4 regions of the Paenibacillus sp. FSL R5-0636 genome follow, and region 2 is predicted to be linked to each of the others. Evidence: riboswitches for the same ligand, from Rfam matches in the RefSeq annotation. Region 2 holds a riboswitch; each other region holds the start of a gene.

What was found. A riboswitch is a leader RNA that binds a small molecule or an ion and turns the genes downstream of it on or off. The one in region 2 is predicted to bind thiamine pyrophosphate.
Region 1: linked by a shared signal. The riboswitch ahead of MKX34_RS09380 (thiamine phosphate synthase) and the one ahead of MKX34_RS02120 (ABC transporter substrate-binding protein) in region 2 are both predicted to bind thiamine pyrophosphate.
Region 3: linked by a shared signal. The riboswitch ahead of thiC (phosphomethylpyrimidine synthase ThiC) and the one ahead of MKX34_RS02120 (ABC transporter substrate-binding protein) in region 2 are both predicted to bind thiamine pyrophosphate.
Region 4: linked by a shared signal. The riboswitch ahead of MKX34_RS13415 (ABC transporter ATP-binding protein) and the one ahead of MKX34_RS02120 (ABC transporter substrate-binding protein) in region 2 are both predicted to bind thiamine pyrophosphate.

What each region holds. Positions count from the first base shown of each region.
Region 1 covers NZ_CP150232.1:2,165,213-2,170,389, reverse strand. The annotation lists gene thiH (2-iminoacetate synthase ThiH) at 1-112, opposite strand, end outside; gene MKX34_RS09390 (thiazole synthase) at 147-914, opposite strand; gene thiS (sulfur carrier protein ThiS) at 970-1,173, opposite strand; gene MKX34_RS09380 (thiamine phosphate synthase) at 1,212-1,817, opposite strand; TPP riboswitch at 1,933-2,034, opposite strand; gene MKX34_RS09375 (SDR family oxidoreductase) at 2,121-2,993, opposite strand; gene MKX34_RS09370 (GDSL-type esterase/lipase family protein) at 3,230-5,177, opposite strand, start outside.
Region 2 covers NZ_CP150232.1:476,153-481,329, reverse strand. The annotation lists gene MKX34_RS02130 (MFS transporter) at 1-524, shown strand, start outside; gene MKX34_RS02125 (hypothetical protein) at 597-2,060, shown strand; TPP riboswitch at 2,219-2,329, shown strand; gene MKX34_RS02120 (ABC transporter substrate-binding protein) at 2,491-3,540, shown strand; gene MKX34_RS02115 (MTH1187 family thiamine-binding protein) at 3,916-4,209, shown strand; gene MKX34_RS02110 (ABC transporter permease) at 4,206-4,967, shown strand; gene MKX34_RS02105 (ABC transporter ATP-binding protein) at 5,002-5,177, shown strand, end outside.
Region 3 covers NZ_CP150232.1:6,298,592-6,303,768, reverse strand. The annotation lists gene MKX34_RS28735 (beta-galactosidase) at 1-1,679, shown strand, start outside; TPP riboswitch at 1,751-1,859, shown strand; gene thiC (phosphomethylpyrimidine synthase ThiC) at 1,963-3,705, shown strand; gene MKX34_RS28725 (phosphotransferase) at 3,791-4,777, shown strand; gene MKX34_RS28720 (alpha-amylase family glycosyl hydrolase) at 5,032-5,177, shown strand, end outside.
Region 4 covers NZ_CP150232.1:2,981,559-2,986,735, forward strand. The annotation lists gene thiM (hydroxyethylthiazole kinase) at 1-148, opposite strand, end outside; gene MKX34_RS13405 (ABC transporter substrate-binding protein) at 190-1,227, opposite strand; gene MKX34_RS13410 (ABC transporter permease) at 1,224-2,000, opposite strand; gene MKX34_RS13415 (ABC transporter ATP-binding protein) at 1,981-2,676, opposite strand; TPP riboswitch at 2,875-2,978, opposite strand; gene MKX34_RS13420 (amino acid ABC transporter substrate-binding protein) at 3,201-4,037, shown strand; gene MKX34_RS13425 (amino acid ABC transporter permease) at 4,091-4,759, shown strand; gene MKX34_RS13430 (amino acid ABC transporter ATP-binding protein) at 4,773-5,177, shown strand, end outside.

The DNA of each region.
Region 1 (5,177 bases), 1.7 Mb from region 2:
CGTTCAGCTTGTCTTTTCCAAGCGCCCGCTTAACGTCATCCTCCCGGAACTCCTTCCACAGCTGCTCATAAGGATACTGCTCCAAGCGGGCCAGTGTGTCAAAAAAGCTCATGCTAATTCTCCCTCCTTTCGTGAACCTATCAAATTCAGTTCAGAAATCCAGTCAACGGTGACGAAGCAAAAGCAACTTCTTCTACAGGACCGAGTCCTGCCAAATAAGCTTTGCGGCCAGCGGATATCGCCTCGCGGAACGCTTCCGCCATGACGAGCGGATTACGTGCCGTTGCGATAGCCGTATTAAGCAGAACAGCAGCGGCCCCCATCTCCATTGCTTCCGCCGCTTCCGAGGGCTTGCCAATTCCGGCATCTACAATAATCGGCAAATTCACTTCTTCAATAAGAATACGCACAAGCTCCTTGGTGCGCAGGCCGCGATTCGTCCCGATCGGCGCACCAAGCGGCATCACAGCAGCAGCACCGGCATCTCTCAGACGTAAAGCAGCCGAAAGGTCCGGACTCATATATGGCAGTACTACAAAACCCTCCGCCGCTAGAATCTCTGTAGCTCGTATGGTCTCCAGATTATCTGGAAGCAGGTATTTTTGATCATTGATCACTTCGATCTTCACCCAGTTCCCCAGACCTGCAGCTCTTGCTAATCTTGCAATACGGACTGCCTCTTCCGCTGTACGCGCTCCTGAGGTATTAGGCAGAAGAGTCATGTGGCCGGGAATGTGGTTCATGATATTTTCTGCTCCACCTTCCGGGTCCACTCGGCGAAGCGCTACAGTAATCACCTGAGAACCAGAGCTTGCGATCACTTCGGGGATCAGAGCATTCCGGCTATATTTTCCGGTTCCGATAAATAATCTACTAGTTAATCCGATGCCTCCAATATGTAACGGGTCATGCATGAAATTACCTCCCTTTGGTTCTTATAAATTTCTCAAAATTCTATACCGCTCCATCTCAACCCCCACCAACAAAGTGCACCAGTTCCAAACGATCATCCTCGCTCAGAGCAGTACTTTCATAATTCTCCTTACTGACAATTTCTCCATTCAGCTCAATGATCATCAGACGACCCGACCACTCAGGAAGACTGATCAAATCAGCTATAGTTTGAACACCACCAGAACACTCTGCGGATTTCCCGTTAATCAACAGTCTCATTCTGAATCACCCCCTTCGCCTATGCTTTTACCTCCCGGCTATGAATGAACCGCCTTATGAATAGCTTTGGCGGCCTCATAAGGATCATCCGCTCCGCAAATACCGGACATCACAGCAATTCCTGCCGCGCCTTGCCTAATGATCTGTGCCGCATTAGCGGGACCAATTCCGCCAATCGCAATTACAGGAATAGAGCTAGTCTTCACCGTTTCTGCAAGCAGCTCTAACCCACGTGCGGGCAGCCCTAGCTTGCTCGCCGAGGGAAATACATGGCCAAACAAGCAATAATCAGCTCCCTGCTCTGAAGCATTCGCCGCTTCTTCCGGAGAATGAACCGATCTCCCCAGCCAAAGCTGAGGTGCAATTCGCCGGGCTGTAACCGGGCTCAGACTGTGCCCAGCCAACTGAACACCCGCGGCACCAGCTGCCAATGCTACATCGATCCGGTCATTGATTATCAGTTTGGTAGCGGGTATACCGGCAGCCAACAGCTCCTGTGCCGCAGAGAGCAGTTCGCGTGCTGGACATTGCTTCTCTCTTAAGTGAATATAATCGACCCATGTCTGCACCGTGACAGCCAGTTCAACAAATTGTCTCAACTGCTGCTTGCCGTCTGATATTAGATGGATCTCAGCTTGTACCACTCGCGATCTCCTCTCTCTCACTTCCCTGTAGGTCAGTAAAAAACAAAAAAACTGCCCCCGTAAGGAAGGCAGTCAGAATCTGTAAATAGACGGTACTACAAATAGCCCGACAACAGAAATTCGTTCTCCACTTCCCTACGCTGGTCTTAACCAGATCAGGTTCAAAGGGTCCGGAAATCCATTCCGTCTCAGCCAAACGGCACCCCTAGTGACATAAATATACAATTTTAAATGCTAACGTGGTTTATAGTAACATATTTTTTTATTGAAATACACCCATTTATTCACATTAGCTGTACTAATCTAACCGTTTACTACCTCGCCACCATTTACATGAATAACCTGTCCAGTCACATAACTGGAATCGTCAGAGGCAAGATATACATAGGCTGGCGCCAGCTCCTCTGGTTGTCCAGGCCGTTTCATAGGCTGCGTGCCTCCAAACTCGCTAACCTGCTTCGCATCAAAGGTAGAGGGAATTAGCGGTGTCCAGATTGGACCTGGTGCTACACCGTTTACCCGTATGCCCTTCTCCGCCAGATTCGTGGACAAAGATCGTGTGAAACTCAGGATAGCTCCTTTAGTTGATGAATAGTCCAGCAGCTGCGGGCTTCCGCGATAAGCGGTAATTGAAGTTGTATTTATAATTGTAGATCCTGCTTTTAAATGAGGCATAGCTGCTTTTGTTAAATAGAACATCGCAAATATATTCGTACGGAAAGTACGCTCTAGCTGCTCGGAAGTAATATCCTCGATCTTAGCTTGCGGATGTTGCTCCGCCGCGTTATTGATGAGAATATCAAGCTTTCCTAAGCCCTCTACCGTCTGTTTAATAAGATCCTTACAGAATTTCTCGTCACCGATATCACCTGGAATTAGGATACATTTGCGGCCTTCCTGCTCGACCTGACGTTTAGTTTCCTCTGCATCTGAGTGTTCATTAAGATATGAAATGACCACATCAGCACCTTCTTTAGCAAAAAGCACAGCAACTGCACGCCCAATTCCGCTGTCTCCACCGGTAATCAACGCCGCCTTGTCTTGCAGTTTACCTGCTGCTTTATAATTTGCCGGCTCGTATTTGGGCAGCGGCGTCATTTCACTCTCAATCCCTGGCTGATGATGCTGCTCCTGTGGGGGTAAGGTTTTTGTAGCTTGTTTATTATTGCCTGACATCTTCCCTATCTCCTCTCGTTAAGCAAATTGATAGTTAACTGATCATCTTAGGATGGCACAACAATGCATGTTTATACGCTGGGTTTGTCATTTTCTTAAATCGCTTTACGAATCTTACTTACCACAATGCAAGTAGAAATAAACAACCGTGGATGTAAACTGCTGTAAGTGGAGAGGACTTCACTGCATACAAAAAGGCACAGCACCGCTGCTGTGCCTTGAATTGTTCACCCTAACTATTTCAAAGAAGAAACATGATTTTCTGCATTCACTTCATGTTCCAGTACCCACATAAAATAAAGAGCCTTAGCTGCTTTCTCCCGGGTCACTATGGCTTTAGGTTCTAGTTCTGTCCCATTGACCATTTGACCTCTAGCAATCCCCACTTCAGATCTAATAAGCCCTAATTCATAAGCACTTTTCACTTTTGAAATTAAAAAGGGAGAAATGTCCGCCGTATCAACCAGCTGCTGCCAGGATACAAGTGGATAGTACATCGCTCCTCTAGCTCCTGGATCCAGATTGAAATCATAACCAGGATCTCCTGGCACTACTGCTGTGCCGTTATAATCAGTCATGTACTTAGGTTTATTAGCAAACTTTACTTGGTAAACATCATAGAGAATAGCACCCATCGTTTCACGTGACAGCTTACCTTTCGGATAATAGGCAAGATCTGATCTTTCCACTTTCATTAACTTAGAAATACTGCGTGTGAATTCAGCAACTGTCATCTCCGTATCTGGCTTAAAATTCCCTTGACGGTCTTTGCCCATTACTCCCAGCTGGATTAATTTTTCAATTTGATTGCGGTAATAAGCAGCTTCCCCGGTCGTCGTATCATTAGTTATTTCCGGAAAAACCTTATCCCAGTTGCCTGTTAGTGCCGCATGCTTAACGTTCCCTTTAAGATAAGCAGTAATGGAGGCAGCAGTAGAATCGCCAGTAGCACCTTTCTCTACAAGCTCCGTAACAATCATCCGCGAAAATTGTTTGGCGAGCGCTTCTTTAAAATGAGTCCCATCGATTTTCTTTGAAGGATGCCCGTTAGCGTAACTTCCGTCATTTGTTTTGCCTGGCGTTTCTCCGGCTTCAATTGACATGAAGAGGGCTGTTATCGCTTCTACTCCGATCTCGTTATAATATTTCAGACTTTCCGAGTTAAGGTCAATAAGTGTAACTCCAGATTCATCTGCAACCCGTTTAAGAATATCTACAAACTTTCTTGATTTAAAAGAATTCTCATAGATATATCCCGGACTTGCATTCCCTTTAATTCTGGACATTGGCGTTACCAGTACTGGTATCATGCCCCGGGCTTGGATCGCAGGGAGATAAACTTCTTTAAGGTAGTTTTCATACATTGCCTCAGTCGAACCTCTGCCGTAACGTCTGAACTCATCTGCACTCTCATCATTGTGTCCGAATTGAATAAACACATAATCCCCAATGCTGCCACTCAGTAAAATGTCGTTAAGTCGACCTTCTGTATAGGCATTTTTAAACGAGCGTCCTCCCATGGAATAGTTAGTTACACTCACTTTATGTTGATTAAACATACTGCCAATAATCTGGCCCCAACCACTCATTGGCGCTTCGTCGAAGGTGTAGGACTTGACCGTGGAATCTCCAAGTATAAATAAATTCGGAAGAGCTCCAGCTGCTCTATGCTGTGGCAAAATCGGTTCCAGTATGATCTCCTCAATCCCTACAGCTGTGTTCACTTTGTTCGGTTCAATCTCAATATCTATATGGTCACGGCCGTTTACATACGTATAAGTCCACTCTTTCCCTTTGGCTACAGCCGTATGCTTGACGGGTACAAGCTTTGCCGAGTCCCAATGTCCACTTTTCAACAAGCGGCTGGTCTGCATCCCTGATACTGACACGATCCCATCCTCTGCGTCAGAAGTCGTTTTTACATATACGTTGTAGGTTCCAGGGGAAGCATCCATTCGAAACGCCATGCCGTAGTTATTATAATTATCCTTTTCAGATTTAGGTTCAGCAAAAAAATAAGATTCTGTGATGAAAAAACCTGTTCCATCGGATGTAATTGAATCGGTATGCACTTCTCTAGCGGGTAAAGCGTTGGTCTCTTGGACAAAACCATAACCTAATGATGAGTCATACAATTGCGCACCGCGATTAGGATCATACCTAACGGATTGATACCCTGTTTTA
Region 2 (5,177 bases):
TGAGTTTAGTCAACTTTATGCCGGCTATCTTTATTGCCAAGCTAGGGATGACAGAGTCTACGGCAGCACTGACAGTCACTTTCTTTTGGCTAGCGATGTCTACAGGAAGATTGTTTGCGGGTGTAATTGCCGAAAAAATATCTTATCGCGTGTACATTCTCAGCAGCTGTTTACTAACCTTGTTACTGCTGACACTCTTTCCGTTCACTGACAATCGAATGACTGCTTTCATTGTAATTCTGCTGCTGGGGCTGTTTATGTCCGGTATTTTCTCCATTGCATTGGTTTTCTCCAGCAAAATGCTGCCTGGCACCGAAGAGTCAACACCCAGCATTATGATTGCTTCCGGAGGCGTTGGTGGTGCTTTGCTACCTCTGTTTACGGGCTGGTCTATGGACCATTTAGAAGTGGCACAAACAGCCGGATTACTTGCCACTTTTGCTGCCTTCTTGTTCCTGCTAAGCATTGCCGCATGGAGATTCCAAGCCAGGCAAGCGGTGGAAGGAAAGAGTTCCCGTATTTAGAATAGTATCAACGTTATCCTTTTAGGGTAATGTGATCTATAAGCATATTCTGAGCACAAGGATGGACAATGAATGAATGAGTCTTTAAATGAGTCTTCAACTGAGCCTTTGTTACATACTGCGCTTATGCAGTTTATATTTCCCTTCTCTATAAAAAAGGGCGATTCTAAGCAGCTTATCCAGCAATTACAGGACGACGGATTCACACGTTTTTTTCTGGATAACAAAGAACTGGAAGCTGCCTATTATGGAGAAGGTTACTGTGTTTCCCATGAACGAATGGAGCGCACCTATTTACCGTTTGCCGCACACGTCCTTTTTCCGCGCAGGAAGGATGCCGACTCGTTTCGCCGTTTTTCCAGAGTAAATAATCTCGACTGCATTCTGGAGATTCCGCAGCAATCTATATTTTTCAAAATTCTCTCGACGGATATATTCATATGTCCCTTTCAGCTTGGATTCGTGACGATACGTGTCCAGCTGGAGGGGGATTCGATTCCCTTTAGTATTGCACTAGAATTCGCGGATCGTTTCCGTGCGCTAGAGAAAACCTTCATACAGGATGACTACACTTATATTCATTGCGGGGAACAGACCTATGAGATGGTAGAGGATTTTGTCTTCCGAAATTTGGTGGATGGACTGGAGCCATATCTGGATCAATCGGATATCAATGGGGCTTATTTTGAGACCCTTCCTTTTTTCGTAGATGAAAGAATGCAGGTGCAAGCTTTTTACGGCTTTCAGAATGAAGAAAGTTCTGATGAGATTAGTGTAAATCTACGCTATCGCGCCTCACAGCTTGATGGAATTGATCTGAACGGAAAGCCCTATGCCAGTGCAAGCGATCCAGCGTATATTGCAAACTATTGTCATGAGCATTCCTATAATCGCTGGGGCCCAGACACGTATTATATGATGAATGAGCAGACCTTTTGCTGCATGACCCGGGCTGAACAGGAGATTGCTGTTAGTCTAGCCAACCAGATGTACGGGCAATATTATTACGGATTTTTACTCAATATTTTCCACAAAATCGTTCTGCTGAAGCTCGCCAATATGCACTCCCGACTTCGGATTAATCATGATTATGAGGAGATAGACAATCTAATTTACTCCATTAATAAGTTCTCGGCGAAGTTCTACTTCTTGGAGTTGATTTCGCAGTCGCAGGGCCGGGAGATATTTCTTCAGCTGCGCAAAGTATACGGAAACGACGCTTTGTTCGAGGAAGTGAAAGAAACCTTAAATGACCTGTTTCAGTATCAGGATAAGTTTCAGTCCAAGCGACGGGATAATCTGCTGATGATTCTCACTGTATTTACGGTAGTAAGCGGGATTTACGGCATGAATCAGGTCATTGACGATCTGGATGGAAAGATTCAATGGAGTAAAATGATTGGATATTCCCCCTTTGAATTTCTTGCCCTCTTCGTGATCATGAGCGGGATTCTGATCAGCGTTGTCCTCACGCTAGGGGCGCTGGTTAGTGAGCTTAAACGGCGTCACCGCAAGAAATATAAAGATCTAGACTAGCAAAAAAGAAACTACTGGATTGGAAAAATTCAGGAGTGCACTACTAGACATTCCGAGTACAGCCGTCTATAATACACCGTATGCGAGAAATATAAGATATAAAGTATGGGTACAAAACTTATACTTACTTATATTGCACATAGAAATACCCGTTAACTTCATAGAACCAGGGGTGCTGGAATTGGCCGGCTGAGATTGTATCCCACAAGATACTGACCCTTATACCTGATCTGGATAATGCCAGCGTAGGAATCGCCAATTGGTTCTGGTCCCTGTGACCTTGACTAACCTTGCGCCAAGCCAGCGTCCCGATCACTCGGGGCGCTTTTTTTGTAAGATCACTAAAAGATGTAGAAAAACGTACATACTACACTTTACGGTTCATGTTGTGAAGACGGGATTCTTGTAACCTTAAAGGAGAGAAGAAGACATGCACCTCAAAAAAGCACTTACGTTGTGCCTCACCTGTGTACTCATTCTTGCCATTGCCGGATGCGGCAGCAACAATGGGAATACAGCCGGAAACAAAGCAAATGCTACTGATCCAACTGCAGCGGCTGGGACGGATGCTCCAAAAGAGCTCACCAAAGTTAAAGTCGCACTCGACTGGACACCGAACACAAATCATACCGGTCTATACGTAGCTAAGGATCTTGGTTACTACGCTGAAGAAGGCCTGGACGTCGAGATCGTTCAGCCAGGCGCAGCGGGTTCTGATACTATGGTTACCTCTGGCGAAGCCGCTTTTGGCATCAGCGCCCAAGAAGGATTAACGCTAGCCCGTCTACAAGGCGTGCCCCTTGTCTCGATAGCAGCTATTATTCAGCATAATACGTCGGGATTCGCCGCTCCAGTAGATCGCAATATTAAATCACCAAAGGATTTCGAAGGTAAAACCTACGGAGGCTGGGGCTCACCGGCCGAAGAAGCAGCCATGAAGGCCATCATGGATCCTGAAGGTGGCGATGTGAAAAAGGTGAAGCTGATCAGTATCGGTGAAGCTGATTATTTTACCGCCGTCAAACGTGACATTGATTTCGCCTGGATTTTCTACGCTTGGACTGGCGTTGAGGCTGAGTTGCGTGGCCAGCCATTGGATATGCTGTACTTAAAGGATTATGCGCCACAGCTCGATTATTACACGCCTGTGCTGACGACGAGTGAGAAGCAAATTGCAGATCATCCTGAGCTGGTGAAGGCCTTCATGAAAGCCACATCAAAAGGTTATCAATATGCCATTGATCATCCGGAAGAGGCTGCCGGTATGTTATCGAAGGCCGTTCCTGACCTGGACGCCGACCTTGTCCTAGCTAGCCAAAAATGGCTTAGCCCAAAATACAAGGACGATGCTGCCCGCTGGGGCGAGCAAAAAACCGAGGTCTGGCAAAATTACGGCGACTGGATGTATGATCTGAAGTTGCTGGATAAACCGCTGGATGCTGCTAGTGCATTCAGTAATGATTTTTTACCGGCGGAGTAGAGAGCGGACTTCAGAACCAAGAAGGTTGGACGTTACTTGAGGAAGGAGGAACGGAGCGTAGTGATGTGCTACGTGAGTACCGGACTTCCCAAGTTCGTTCAAGATTCGACGTCGAGTTTGCTTCCTGAATTACTTCGTTATCAAAGTTGGCTTTTTGAACTCACCTTATAATTTAAGAGCTCAAAAAGTCGGCTTTCAGAACCAAGAAGGTTGGACGTTACTTGAGGAAGGAGGAACGGAGCGTAGTGATGTGCTACGTGAGTACCGGACTTCCCAAGTTCGTTCAAGATTCGATGTCGAGTTTGCTTCCTGAATTACTTCGTTATCAAAGTTGGCTTTTTGAACTTACCTTATAAAATGAGAGGATTGATTATTGTGGCTAACACCCTACTAAGCATTCAAGTAATTCCAAAAACTCCGAACAATGAGGATTCCATCCCATACGTAGATAAAGCGATTGAGGTCATTCAAAAATCCGGTGTTAAACATCAGGTGAATCCGCTGGAAACCACAATGGAAGGTGAGCTTAGCGAGCTGCTGGAGGTTGTGCGTCAGATGCAAGAGGCGTTGATCGAAGCAGGCAGTCCAAGCGTAATTTCGCAGATCAAAATCGCTCATAATCCTAACGGAATCAGCATGGATAAATTGACGGAGAAATATCGGCCGTGAGATCGACCTGGAAGCTAATATGGCCGCCCCTTGTGGCGGTCGTCTTCTTTTTAACCGTATGGCAGCTATCTGTATCTGTATTTCATATTGAATCCTGGATTCTGCCGAGTCCTGCTGATATTGCCCGTGAATCCACCAGTAACGCTTCTGGTCTTTGGGCTCATACGATGGCTACGCTGCGGCTCACTTTAATTGGTTTTCCCATCGGTACGGGGGTAGGTCTGATCGTCGCTTTGCTTTTGCATCTTTTGCCTTGGGCTAGACGGGCTTTTTATCCACTCATTATTCTGAGTCAAAATGTTCCCTCCATCGCGCTCGGCCCCCTGCTCATTATCTGGTTCGGCTTTGGTCTTTTGCCCAAAATCGTGCTGATTACACTAGTATGTTTCTTCCCTGTAGCTGTCGCTGCGATGGGCGGCCTGGCCCAAAGTGATCAGGTCATGATGAATTATATGAAAATGGCTGGCGCAAGCAAGTGGCAAATCTTTACCAAGCTGGAGCTGCCCTCTTCTATCCCGGCACTATTTTCCGGTGTAAAAATATCTGCTACTTATGCGGTTATGGGCGCCGTGGTCGCTGAATGGATTGGCGCGGATAAAGGTATTGGCTATTATATGCTTCTGCAGAAATCGGCTTATCGTACGGATCGGATGTTTGTCGCTATTGTTATTATTGTACTTTTAAGTCTTGTACTCTTTGCTATTATTGCATTGCTGGAAAAATGGCTGGTTCGCTGGAAGCCGCGCCGTAACTCATAGAAAGGAAGATGCCTGTATGTCTCAAGCGATGCAAATGCAACACAGAACAACAGAAGTCATCAGCTCTCCTGAAGCTCATACCGCGGCACCCGCCCTTGAAGTGAGCGGCATCTCCAAATCTTTTTTCCATCGTCGCCGTGAGACAAAAGTTCTGAATAATGTCTCTCTCAAGGTAGAGCAACAAGAATTCGTTTCGATCGTTGGTCCTTC
Region 3 (5,177 bases), 1.2 Mb from region 2:
TGTGTGCACGTATTGCAGAACAAATGGCTGAACATTACGGCAATCATCCGGGTGTAGTTGGCTGGCAAATTGATAATGAGCTCAACTGTGAGATCAGTGAATTTTATTCGGAGAGTGACCATAAGGCCTTCCGGGAATGGCTACAGCAGAAATATGTTACGCTTGAGCATTTGAACGAGGCATGGGGAGCTGTTTTTTGGAATCAAAGCTATAGTGACTGGTCTCAGGTCTATCTTCCACGTCCGACTCCAGTACCGAAGCAACCCAATCCTCATCAGGCATTGGATGAAAAACGGTTTATTTCGGACAATACAATTTCTTTTGCCAAAAACCAAGCGGATATCATTCGTAAACTTGCCCCTAAGCAATGGGTAACCACGAACGGTCTGTTCGGTCATCTCGATAGCCATGAAATGACGGATGAACTGCTGGATTTCTTCAGCTATGATTCCTATCCTCAGTTCTCTACTATTTTTTATGACCCGAATGAGCGGAATCCGCTGAATGATAGAGGCTGGGGACTGTCGTTATCTGTTGTTCGTTCGATATCCCCGAATTTCTGCATTATGGAGCAGCAGTCGGGCCCGGGTGGCTGGGTGAACCGGATGGATATGCCTTCTCCAAAGCCCGGGCAGATGCGGTTATGGACTTATCAGTCGATCGCTCATGGGGCAGATATGGTGTTATATTTCCGCTGGCGGACAGCTACGATGGGCAATGAAATTTATTGGCATGGAATCAATGACTATCATAATCAGCCTAACCGGAGAGTGCGGGAAGCGGGGCAGATCGGTCAGGAGCTGGCAGCAGCAGGTCAAGCGTTTGTCGGTACTCGTAATCAGGCTAACATTGCTATTGTTCGTGATTATGACAATGAGTGGGATGGAGAATACGATGTTTGGCATGGCCCGTTTATGTGGAAGAGCAATAAGGAGTGGTACAAGGCGCTTCAACGGAAGCATATCCCGAATGACGTACTCTATTTACGCAAAAAAACAACGCTGGAGGAGCTTGCAAGGTACGACGTGCTTATCTATCCTCACCCAGCGATTATGACAGATGAGACAGCAGCACTGCTGGATGAATATGTTCAGCAAGGCGGCAAACTGATCTTCGGCTGTAGAACTGGGTATAAGGATGAGCGGGGTCAATGTTATATGCGTCCTTTCCCAGGTGCTGCTAAGGATCTATGCGGGATCACAGTTGAAGAATTCACAATGGTTAAGGGCAGTCGTCAGCCAACAACAATTAGCTGGTCGGGCGCGGCCGAAGTCGTTACGGGAGCAGATGACTTTAATGATATTCTCAAAATAGAGGAAGCTTCGGTTGAAGTGATGGCGGTTTACGCTTCTGATTATTATGCGGGAAAACCGGCGGTAACTAGAAATCGTCGCGGCAAGGGTGAGGTTTGGTATTACGGAGCCGTATTTAATGAACAGGCAGCGGCTGAGATCATAAATTTAATGGATCTACAATCGCCAGCAGATTGGCTGGAGCTCCCAGAAGAGGTAGAGCTGCAAGTCCGTACCGGAGCTTCTTCCAGTTATGCTTTTTTGCTTAATTATAGTGAGACTCCTGTCACGATCCATCTTCGTGAGACCAAAACAGATTTACTGAGCGGCACAACATTGTCGGGCGAGGTGCTTCTGGAAGGATTTGGGGTATTGGTGTTAAACTAACGTATACATTGATCTCACATTTGAGTAGATTTGGATAATTCTCTCTTTTCGGTTATACTTTGAAGTAGCAATTATATAGTCACGGGAGCTTGGTGGGACCAGGCTGAGAGGATAGTTATAACTATCGACCGTCAAACCTGATCTGGATAATGCCAGCGGAGGAAATGGAGCTCTATTTCTATTTGTCTACTCTAAGGCCGCATCTTATACAGATGTGGCCTTTTCTATGTGTGGGGAGTAGACCGTCTCCGCTTGATCAAATCACCTTATAGGAGGAATTGAGATGACAAGCGAATTGAACAACGATCCAATCAATCTATCAGCTTTTCCAGCAAGTCAAAAAGTGTATGTAAAGGGTTCACGGCCTGATATTCAGGTGCCTATGCGGGAGATCTCACTTAGTCCAACTGCGGGCATAGACGGCGAAGAGGAGAATGCCCCAATTCATGTCTATGACACAAGCGGGGCTTACACGGATGCTAATATTCATACTGATATTCGTCAGGGGTTAGAGCCCAATCGTCTAAGCTGGATTGAGGAACGAGGGGATGCGGAAGCGTACGAAGGAAGAACCGTGAAGCCTGAAGATAACGGGAATGCAACGGGAAAAGCTGTGGCGGAAGTGTTTCCAGCGCTCCATAGAAAACCTTTGCGAGCGAAAAAGGGGCGTAATGTCTCTCAAATGCATTATGCACGCAAAGGGATTATTACTTCGGAAATGGAATACGTTGCGATTCGTGAGAATGTGACACCGGAATTTGTAAGAGATGAAGTAGCCCGCGGCCGCGCCATCATTCCAGCAAATATCAATCATCCAGAGAGTGAACCAATGATTATTGGACGCAATTTTTTAGTGAAGATCAATGCCAATATAGGAAATTCCGCAGTATCCTCATCCATAGAGGAAGAGGTAGAGAAGATGAGATGGGCCACCCGCTGGGGTGCAGATAATATAATGGATCTCTCCACAGGTAAAAACATCCATACGACACGCGAGTGGATCATCCGTAATTCTCCTGTTCCTATTGGCACGGTGCCTATCTATCAAGCGTTGGAAAAAGTGAATGGGAAAGCGGAAGATTTAACATGGGAAGTGTACCGTGATACGCTCATTGAGCAAGCGGAGCAAGGGGTTGATTATTTTACCATTCATGCGGGGGTTCTGCTTCGTTATATCCCGTTGACTGCACAACGTATGACAGGCATTGTTTCAAGAGGTGGCTCCATCATGGCGGCATGGTGTCTTGCGCATCATCAAGAGAACTTTTTATATACACATTTTGAAGAGATATGTGAAATCATGAAGCTGTACGATGTTTCTTTTTCCCTAGGCGATGGATTACGTCCGGGTTCGATTGCTGATGCGAATGATGAAGCACAATTTGCCGAGTTAGAGACGTTAGGTGAATTAACAGCTATAGCTTGGAGTCATGATGTACAGGTGATGGTAGAGGGTCCAGGACATGTGCCGATGCACTTGATTAAAGAGAATATGGATAAGCAACTTGAAACCTGTAACGAAGCCCCTTTTTATACATTAGGTCCACTGACTACAGATATTGCGCCTGGTTATGATCATATTACCTCTGCTATAGGTGCAGCGATGATTGGTTGGTTCGGTACAGCAATGTTGTGTTACGTAACTCCGAAGGAGCATCTTGGCCTGCCTAATAAGGAAGATGTACGTGTAGGGGTCATTACTTATAAAATAGCGGCTCATGCCGCAGATTTGGCGAAAGGGCATAAAGGAGCACAAGACCGGGATAATGCTCTTTCGAAAGCCCGTTTTGAATTTCGTTGGCGTGATCAATTTCATTTATCGTTAGATCCTGAGCGAGCGCTAGAATATCATGATGAGACATTGCCTGCGGAAGGCGCTAAAACAGCTCATTTCTGTTCCATGTGCGGGCCGAAATTTTGCAGTATGAAGATCTCTCATAATATCCGTAATTCGACGAGAATTGAATCAGGAATGCAAGAGAAGGCAGAAGAGTTTCTCCAAGGCGGGAGCCTCATTTATAGATAACTTTTTCTGATAAAAAGAAATATCTAAAAGAAGTCGTCATTGGCGGCTTCTTCTTTTATACTTTGAATAGATAGGAGTTGATGAAATGGAAGCGATTCGTTCAGAGGAAGCCATTTTAGAGGATTTAAGTAATAGTTTCTATCATTTTTTTGGATTGAAAGTCCTTCATGCTACCCCAATAAAACGTGGCTGGTTAAATCTTAAGTGGAAAATCACAACGGAATCAGGACCATTTCTACTTAAACAATACAACAAAAAAAGATATAAATTGTATAACCCAGAAGAACTGAGCTTCGCCTTTTCTCAACAGAAAAGATTGTATCTACAGGGACTCCCATGTCCCGAATTGTTGGCTTATAACCATAAAGTTTTACTGGAATCAGATATGGGAGAGACGTTTATGGTTATGGAATATTGTGAAGGGCGTGTCATAGAGCCGGGCAAAATTAACATCCTTCAAATGTTTGATTTGGGTCGTGCCACAGGTAAAATGCATCGTTTATTAAATGATGGGACCCTTAGTTTGAAAAGAACCCCACAATTTATTCCCCAAAGCCCTGAGGAACGTTTAGAACATTGGAATGTACTCCTACAACAATCAAAGGAAATGGGCAAAACTTCAATCATCACTGACCTAGAGATACAACTGAGAGCGACTGAAGAAATAGATCCGGAAATATTCGAAGGACTTGTAGCTGGATGGGCACATCGTGATTTATGGGTTGATAATCTTTTATTTCAAGATAGCCAATTGTCTGCAATTCTAGATTTTGATCGGTTCAAATATGATTATCCGCAGCTAGATGTGGCGCGAGCAGTGATGTCATGTGCTTTAGATGAAGATTTAGATGGAGCACTAGCTTCAGCATTTATTGACGGATATCGTGAGGAACGAACGGTGGAGCAGGGGGATTTAACAAAATCATTGCAGTTGTTGTGGTATATGGAAAGCCCGTGGTGGATTAATGCCGCGATGGACAAACATAGTGTACCTCCAAAACGTTTTGCAAAAGAAATGAATTGGCTGGCTAAGAACCTGAACAATTTACCTGCTATCTTAGGGAACTTATAGTGAAAACGATTGAATTATAGCCTAAAAGATGCATTGACCAGCAAAAGTTTGGCGCCTATAATCTTAACAAGGAAAATTCATCAGATATTGAACCGTTTGTAAACGCATACAATGATTTTTTTCCTTATTAATCATTGAAGGAGGAGATTAAAACTATCAAGTATTTCTTTTTTTCTCATTTTTGCAAACGTTTGCACCCCACGATAGCGCTTAAAATCGTAAGCTGCACTTAAAATTATGAGGAGGTTATTTACTTGGTATCCAAACAATCCAGGCGTTATATTTCGTGGTTAATTATTTTTTCGCTCATTTTTAGTTTATTTGGTTTATCAGGTGGAGCATCGGCCAGCAATACGGATCATACAGTCACCTATACCAATCCTACAGCGGCAGCTGTGAC
Region 4 (5,177 bases), 2.5 Mb from region 2:
CGATGTCGATCACTTCTTCGTGGGCATCCGCCATAAAGGGAGAGGCGCCAAGCGCCAACAGACCGTTGGCTGAGAAATTGGCTACCACAATATTAGTGATGTTGTGGATCAACGGGTTGGATTCCCGTACTTTGGCTAAATAACTCATCATAATTCCTCCTCAAGCTTGTATGAACAACTAACTAAACATTACAGATTGATAAAAGCTTCCTGTGCTTTAATATCCTCTGGTAGAAGATTGTTGGTGGATAACCACTGCTGAACCTTTTCCCAAGATGTCGGGTCTTGATATCCAAAAGATTGATCGCCAGCATTCATCAGCGGCAGCAGAATCTCAAGACTTTTTTTCTCAATCTCCTTGTCGAGCGGTGAAGTTGCATCTTCATGTGCAACCAGTAAATCCAGGGCTTGTTCAGGATTCTGCTCCACAAATTCCTGTCCTTTTGTAATGGCATTTAGAAATTTTTTAAAGTAGGCTTCAGAATTTTGCAATCCTTGTTCGCTGGCCACCAGCACAAGCTCATAATAGTCAGGCACTCCGTAATCCGTTGGATTAAGCGAAGTGACCGGATGTCCCTCTTTTTCAAGGATTAGTTGTTCATGGTTGATGAACCCGCCCATTATTGCGTCTACTTGTCCAGTAGAGATCGCAGGGATGAGGTCAAAACCTACGTCAATCAGCTTGGCGGATGAAGGATCGCCTCCATCACTCTGGATCATTGTCCGAATCATCGCTTCATAGAGCGGAATGGAGGAATAGCCGATTTGTTTTCCCGCGAGCTCTTTTGGACTATGAATACTGCCAGCCTGAGGAACCATCAGATGATTCAGTGGATGCCGCACGATTGCTGCAATCGAACGTACAGGGATTTTCTCGCCGCGTGCCATAAGTACCTGAGGCTGATAACTGAGCGCTAGATCAATTTGATTCGCTGCAACAAGCTTTAGGGAATCATTGCTGTCTGCAGGCATTTTGATCTCGACATCCAAACCTTCCTCTTGGAAAAAACCTTGCTGTTGCGCAGCGTATAGAAAGGAATGAACGGCATTGGGATACCAATCAAGCATAATCGTCAGCTTGTGTGACTGCTTATTTTCGGTATTGGAGGGATCGGTTTGGGAGTTGTTATTTATCTTGTCTGCCTTCCCGCAGCTGCTTAAGAGCAAAAGTGTGCATACTAGAAATACAGAAATAAGTCCTCGTTGTGGGGATTTTAAATGATTCATTGGTTTGATCCTCTTTTCTTTAAAAATAATTGTTCGAGTAAAGCTATCGCCAGAAAAAGCACCACACCAAGCGCGGACAGCAGAAATACAGCCGCGAACATTTCATCGCTCTGCATATTTCCGGCCATTCTGCGGCTGAAGTAACCGAGTCCTTTACTGCCGCCGAGCCATTCCCCGATAGTAGCTCCGATGACGCAGTATACAATGGACAGCTTTAAGCCAGAGAAAAAAGCAGGCAACGCCAGTGGAATTTGGGTTTTGACAAGCAGCTGCCAGCGGTTTGCACCAAATGTTAATAATAAGTCCTTGTAAGTCTGGCCACTTGTACGAAGTCCATCATATGTACTCACTACGACTGGAAAAAAAGCCGTCAAAAACACCACAGCCACTTTGCTCCACAGCGAATATCCGAACCACATAATAAAAATGGGGGATAGCGCAATTAATGGGATCGTCTGGCTAATGATAAGAAAGGGATAGATGGCCTTTTCTATGGGGCGATACAGGAACATTCCAGTGCCCAGCAATACACCACAAATAACAGAAAGGACAAAACCCACCAGTATCTCCTGTAACGTTGCCAATAAATGCTGTCCGAATAATAATTGCCTGTGCTCGATCAATGCGATTCCAATAGAGGAAGGTGCAGGGAGAATAAAGGCTGGAATCATGTGAAGGCGAACAGCCGACTCCCAGATTACAAGAATGAGCAGTACCAGAAGAAGGAAGGGACCATAGTTGTCTAGATATTTTTTAAAAGGTATAGGTTGCATGCAATCTTCGCTCCAACTCTTCCCGTAGTGCTATAAACCGGGGTTCATAGTTCATCTTATAATGTCTTGGCCTTGGTAGATCCACAACGATCTCCTGTAATTCGCTGTGCGCACCGCCAGATAATAAATAAATCCGGTTACTGAGCAATAGTGCTTCTTCCAGATCATGAGTGATGAGCATAATCGTCTGATTCAATTCACCCCATAACTCCAACAGCCAACGGTGTATCTCGCGTTTGGTCATGGCATCGAGAGCGCCAAAGGGCTCATCCAGCAGCATCAGACCAGTTCCGCCTCCAGCCACTAAGGTGCGCAGAAATGCGACTCGCTGTTTCATTCCACCCGAAAGTTCATGGGGATAAGCCTTCTCTACATCTGCTAAGCCGAAGCGGGTCAACATTTCCCGAATCTGAGTGATCGTTTCTTGTTTATTGAATCTGGGCTTGATCTCCCAAGGCAAAAGGCAGTTGTCGAGCACTGTCCTCCAAGGCAGCAATAAATCCTGCTGAGGCATATAAGCGATCTGGCCTAAACGACTAGCGGTTGACGGGTGCGTAGAGAGTTTTATTTTTCCGTGAGTAGGTTCGAGTAAACCGGCAATCGTTTTGAAAAATGTACTTTTCCCGCATCCGCTAGCACCTACTACGGAGACGAATTCCCCTTGCCTGATATCCATAGATAGATCTGCGAATACAGGGGGGTGCTCAGATTCCGGAAAAGAGTAGGTTAGGCCTTGAATAGATAAAATGGTCGTGATGATCTAACCTCCTAAAATTTTTGTGGAGCGCCTAAACAAATAAAGACCCATCCATTTCCAGAGGAAATGAATGGGTCAAAAAGTTCATTCTGCATAATAACACTTAACATGCTTGATGAAAATTCTGCTCCACTTCCCTCCGCTGGTATGATCCAGATCAGGTTCCAAGGGTCCGGAGCTTGAAGCTCCGTCTCAGTCGGCCGACTCCCCTAGTGAAATAACAGGTCCATATTAATTTGTTTATAAATATACCATATCTTTCTGAGAAGTAAAGAGAGAAAGAAGTGAAGGATTAATCCAAGATTGGGTAAGATATAGGTAGGAATCTAGTTAATATTATAATTCCGATGTATATAATCGGAAAAAAGTATTGACGATCATGTGATGGCAGTGTACTATTCAATTTACCGGAAAAAAACCGGATAGAGAGAGGGGATTTAATAATGAAAAAATGGAGTTTAACTATTATATTGGCGTTAACCGTGGTCCTTGTAGCGGCTTGCGGCAATAATTCGAATACCAATACGGCTGCTGAACCTACAGCTGGAACGAATGGTGGAGCAGCATCTTCAGCGCAAAACAGTTTGGAGGCTGTGAAAGCCAGCGGCAAATTGCGGATAGGTACAGAAGGGACTTATGCGCCTTTTACTTATCATGACACTGCGGGGAAATTGACTGGTTTTGACGTGGAAATTGCTGAAGAAGTAGCAAAGCGTTTAGGTGTTAAAGCTGAATTTTTTGAAACTCAGTGGGATGGTATTTTCGCTGGAATGGATGCGAAACGGTTTGATGTAATCTTTAATGAAGTTTCCATTAACGAAGATCGCAAAGTGAAATATGATTTCTCTGAACCCTATATCGTATCCAAAGCAGTATTGATTGTGAGCGAAGACAATGAGGATATTAAGACCTTTGCCGATCTTAAGGGTAAAAAAGCCGGACAATCCCTGACAAGTAACTTATCCGACATCGCTCGTGAGAACGGTGCTGAAATCGTAGCTACAGACGGTTTCAATCAAGCGATGGACCTGCTGACTTCGGGACGTATTGATGCAACTGTGAATGATGGCTTGTCTTATCTGGATCTGAAAAAACAAAAACCAGATGCAAAAATTAAAGTGGTTGATGAGATTCCTGAAGGATCACAAAGTGCCGCGGTATTCCTGAAAGGTAATGATGAGCTGGTGAAAGCGGTCAGTGATGCGATTACAGAGATGAAGAGTGATGGAACGTACTTGAAAATTTCCGAGAAATACTTTGGAGCTGACGTTTCAAAATAATACAAGGCTAGCAAGGCTAATTAAGCCTGGAAGCTAAAAAGGATGTCTGAATAATGGATGACCGCAAAATACAAATTTTCTTAGACACACTGCTACCCCTGCTAAAAGCCGGGGTGGCTTTTACCATTCCGTTGGCGCTACTTTCCTTTGTGCTTGGATTGATTTTGGCGATCCTAACCGCGCTGGCACGTCTTTCACCGTGGGTAATTCCGAAGCTAATCGCCCGTTTTTATGTGTGGGTTATTCGAGGAACCCCATTGTTAGTGCAGCTATTTATTATATTTTATGGTTTGCCGGCTGTTGGCATTGTACTCGACCCCTTCATTGCCGCCACCATTGGATTTACCCTTAGCGTAGGGGCTTATTCATCGGAAATCGTACGCGCTGCTATCCTGTCGATACATAAAGGCCAATGGGAAGCTGCCTTCTCAGTCGGGATGACTCGTGGGCAGGCTCTGCGCCGCGTAATTCTGCCACAAGCTGCGCGCGTTTCTGTACCGCCGTTATCCAATTCCTTTATTAGCTTGGTTAAAGATACTTCGCTTGCAGCGATCATCACCTATACGGAGATGTTTAGAACCGCACAGCAGGTAGCCTCTACCACTTATGAGCCTCTGCTGGTATACTCCGAAGCAGGATTGTTTTATTTAGTGTTCTGTTCTGTGCTGTCGGCGCTGCAAAATTACTTGGAGAAACGACTCGATCGTTACTCTGCGACCTAAAGGAGAGATACTTGTGATTGAAATCATTAATTTGCATAAATCCTTCGGCGCACTCCAAGTGTTAAAGGGTATTGATCTGAAAATGGAGCATGGAAAGGTACTTGTCATTATTGGGCCATCTGGCTCCGGGAAGACTACACTGCTGCGCTGTTTTAATCTGTTGGAAATCCCGGATCAAGGCAGCCTGTCGCTCAGTGATATCACCATCAATTTTACAGATCATAAGAAAATTCCTCAGAATTCCGTATTGGCCCTTCGTCAGAAAACAGGGATGGTCTTTCAATCGTATAATTTATTTCCGCATATGACTGCGCTTGGCAATGTGATGGAGGGACAGGTAACTGTCCTGAAACGATCCAAGGAAGAAGCGCGCAAGCGGGGGCTTCAGCTGCTGGCTAAGGTGGGTTTGGCAGATAAA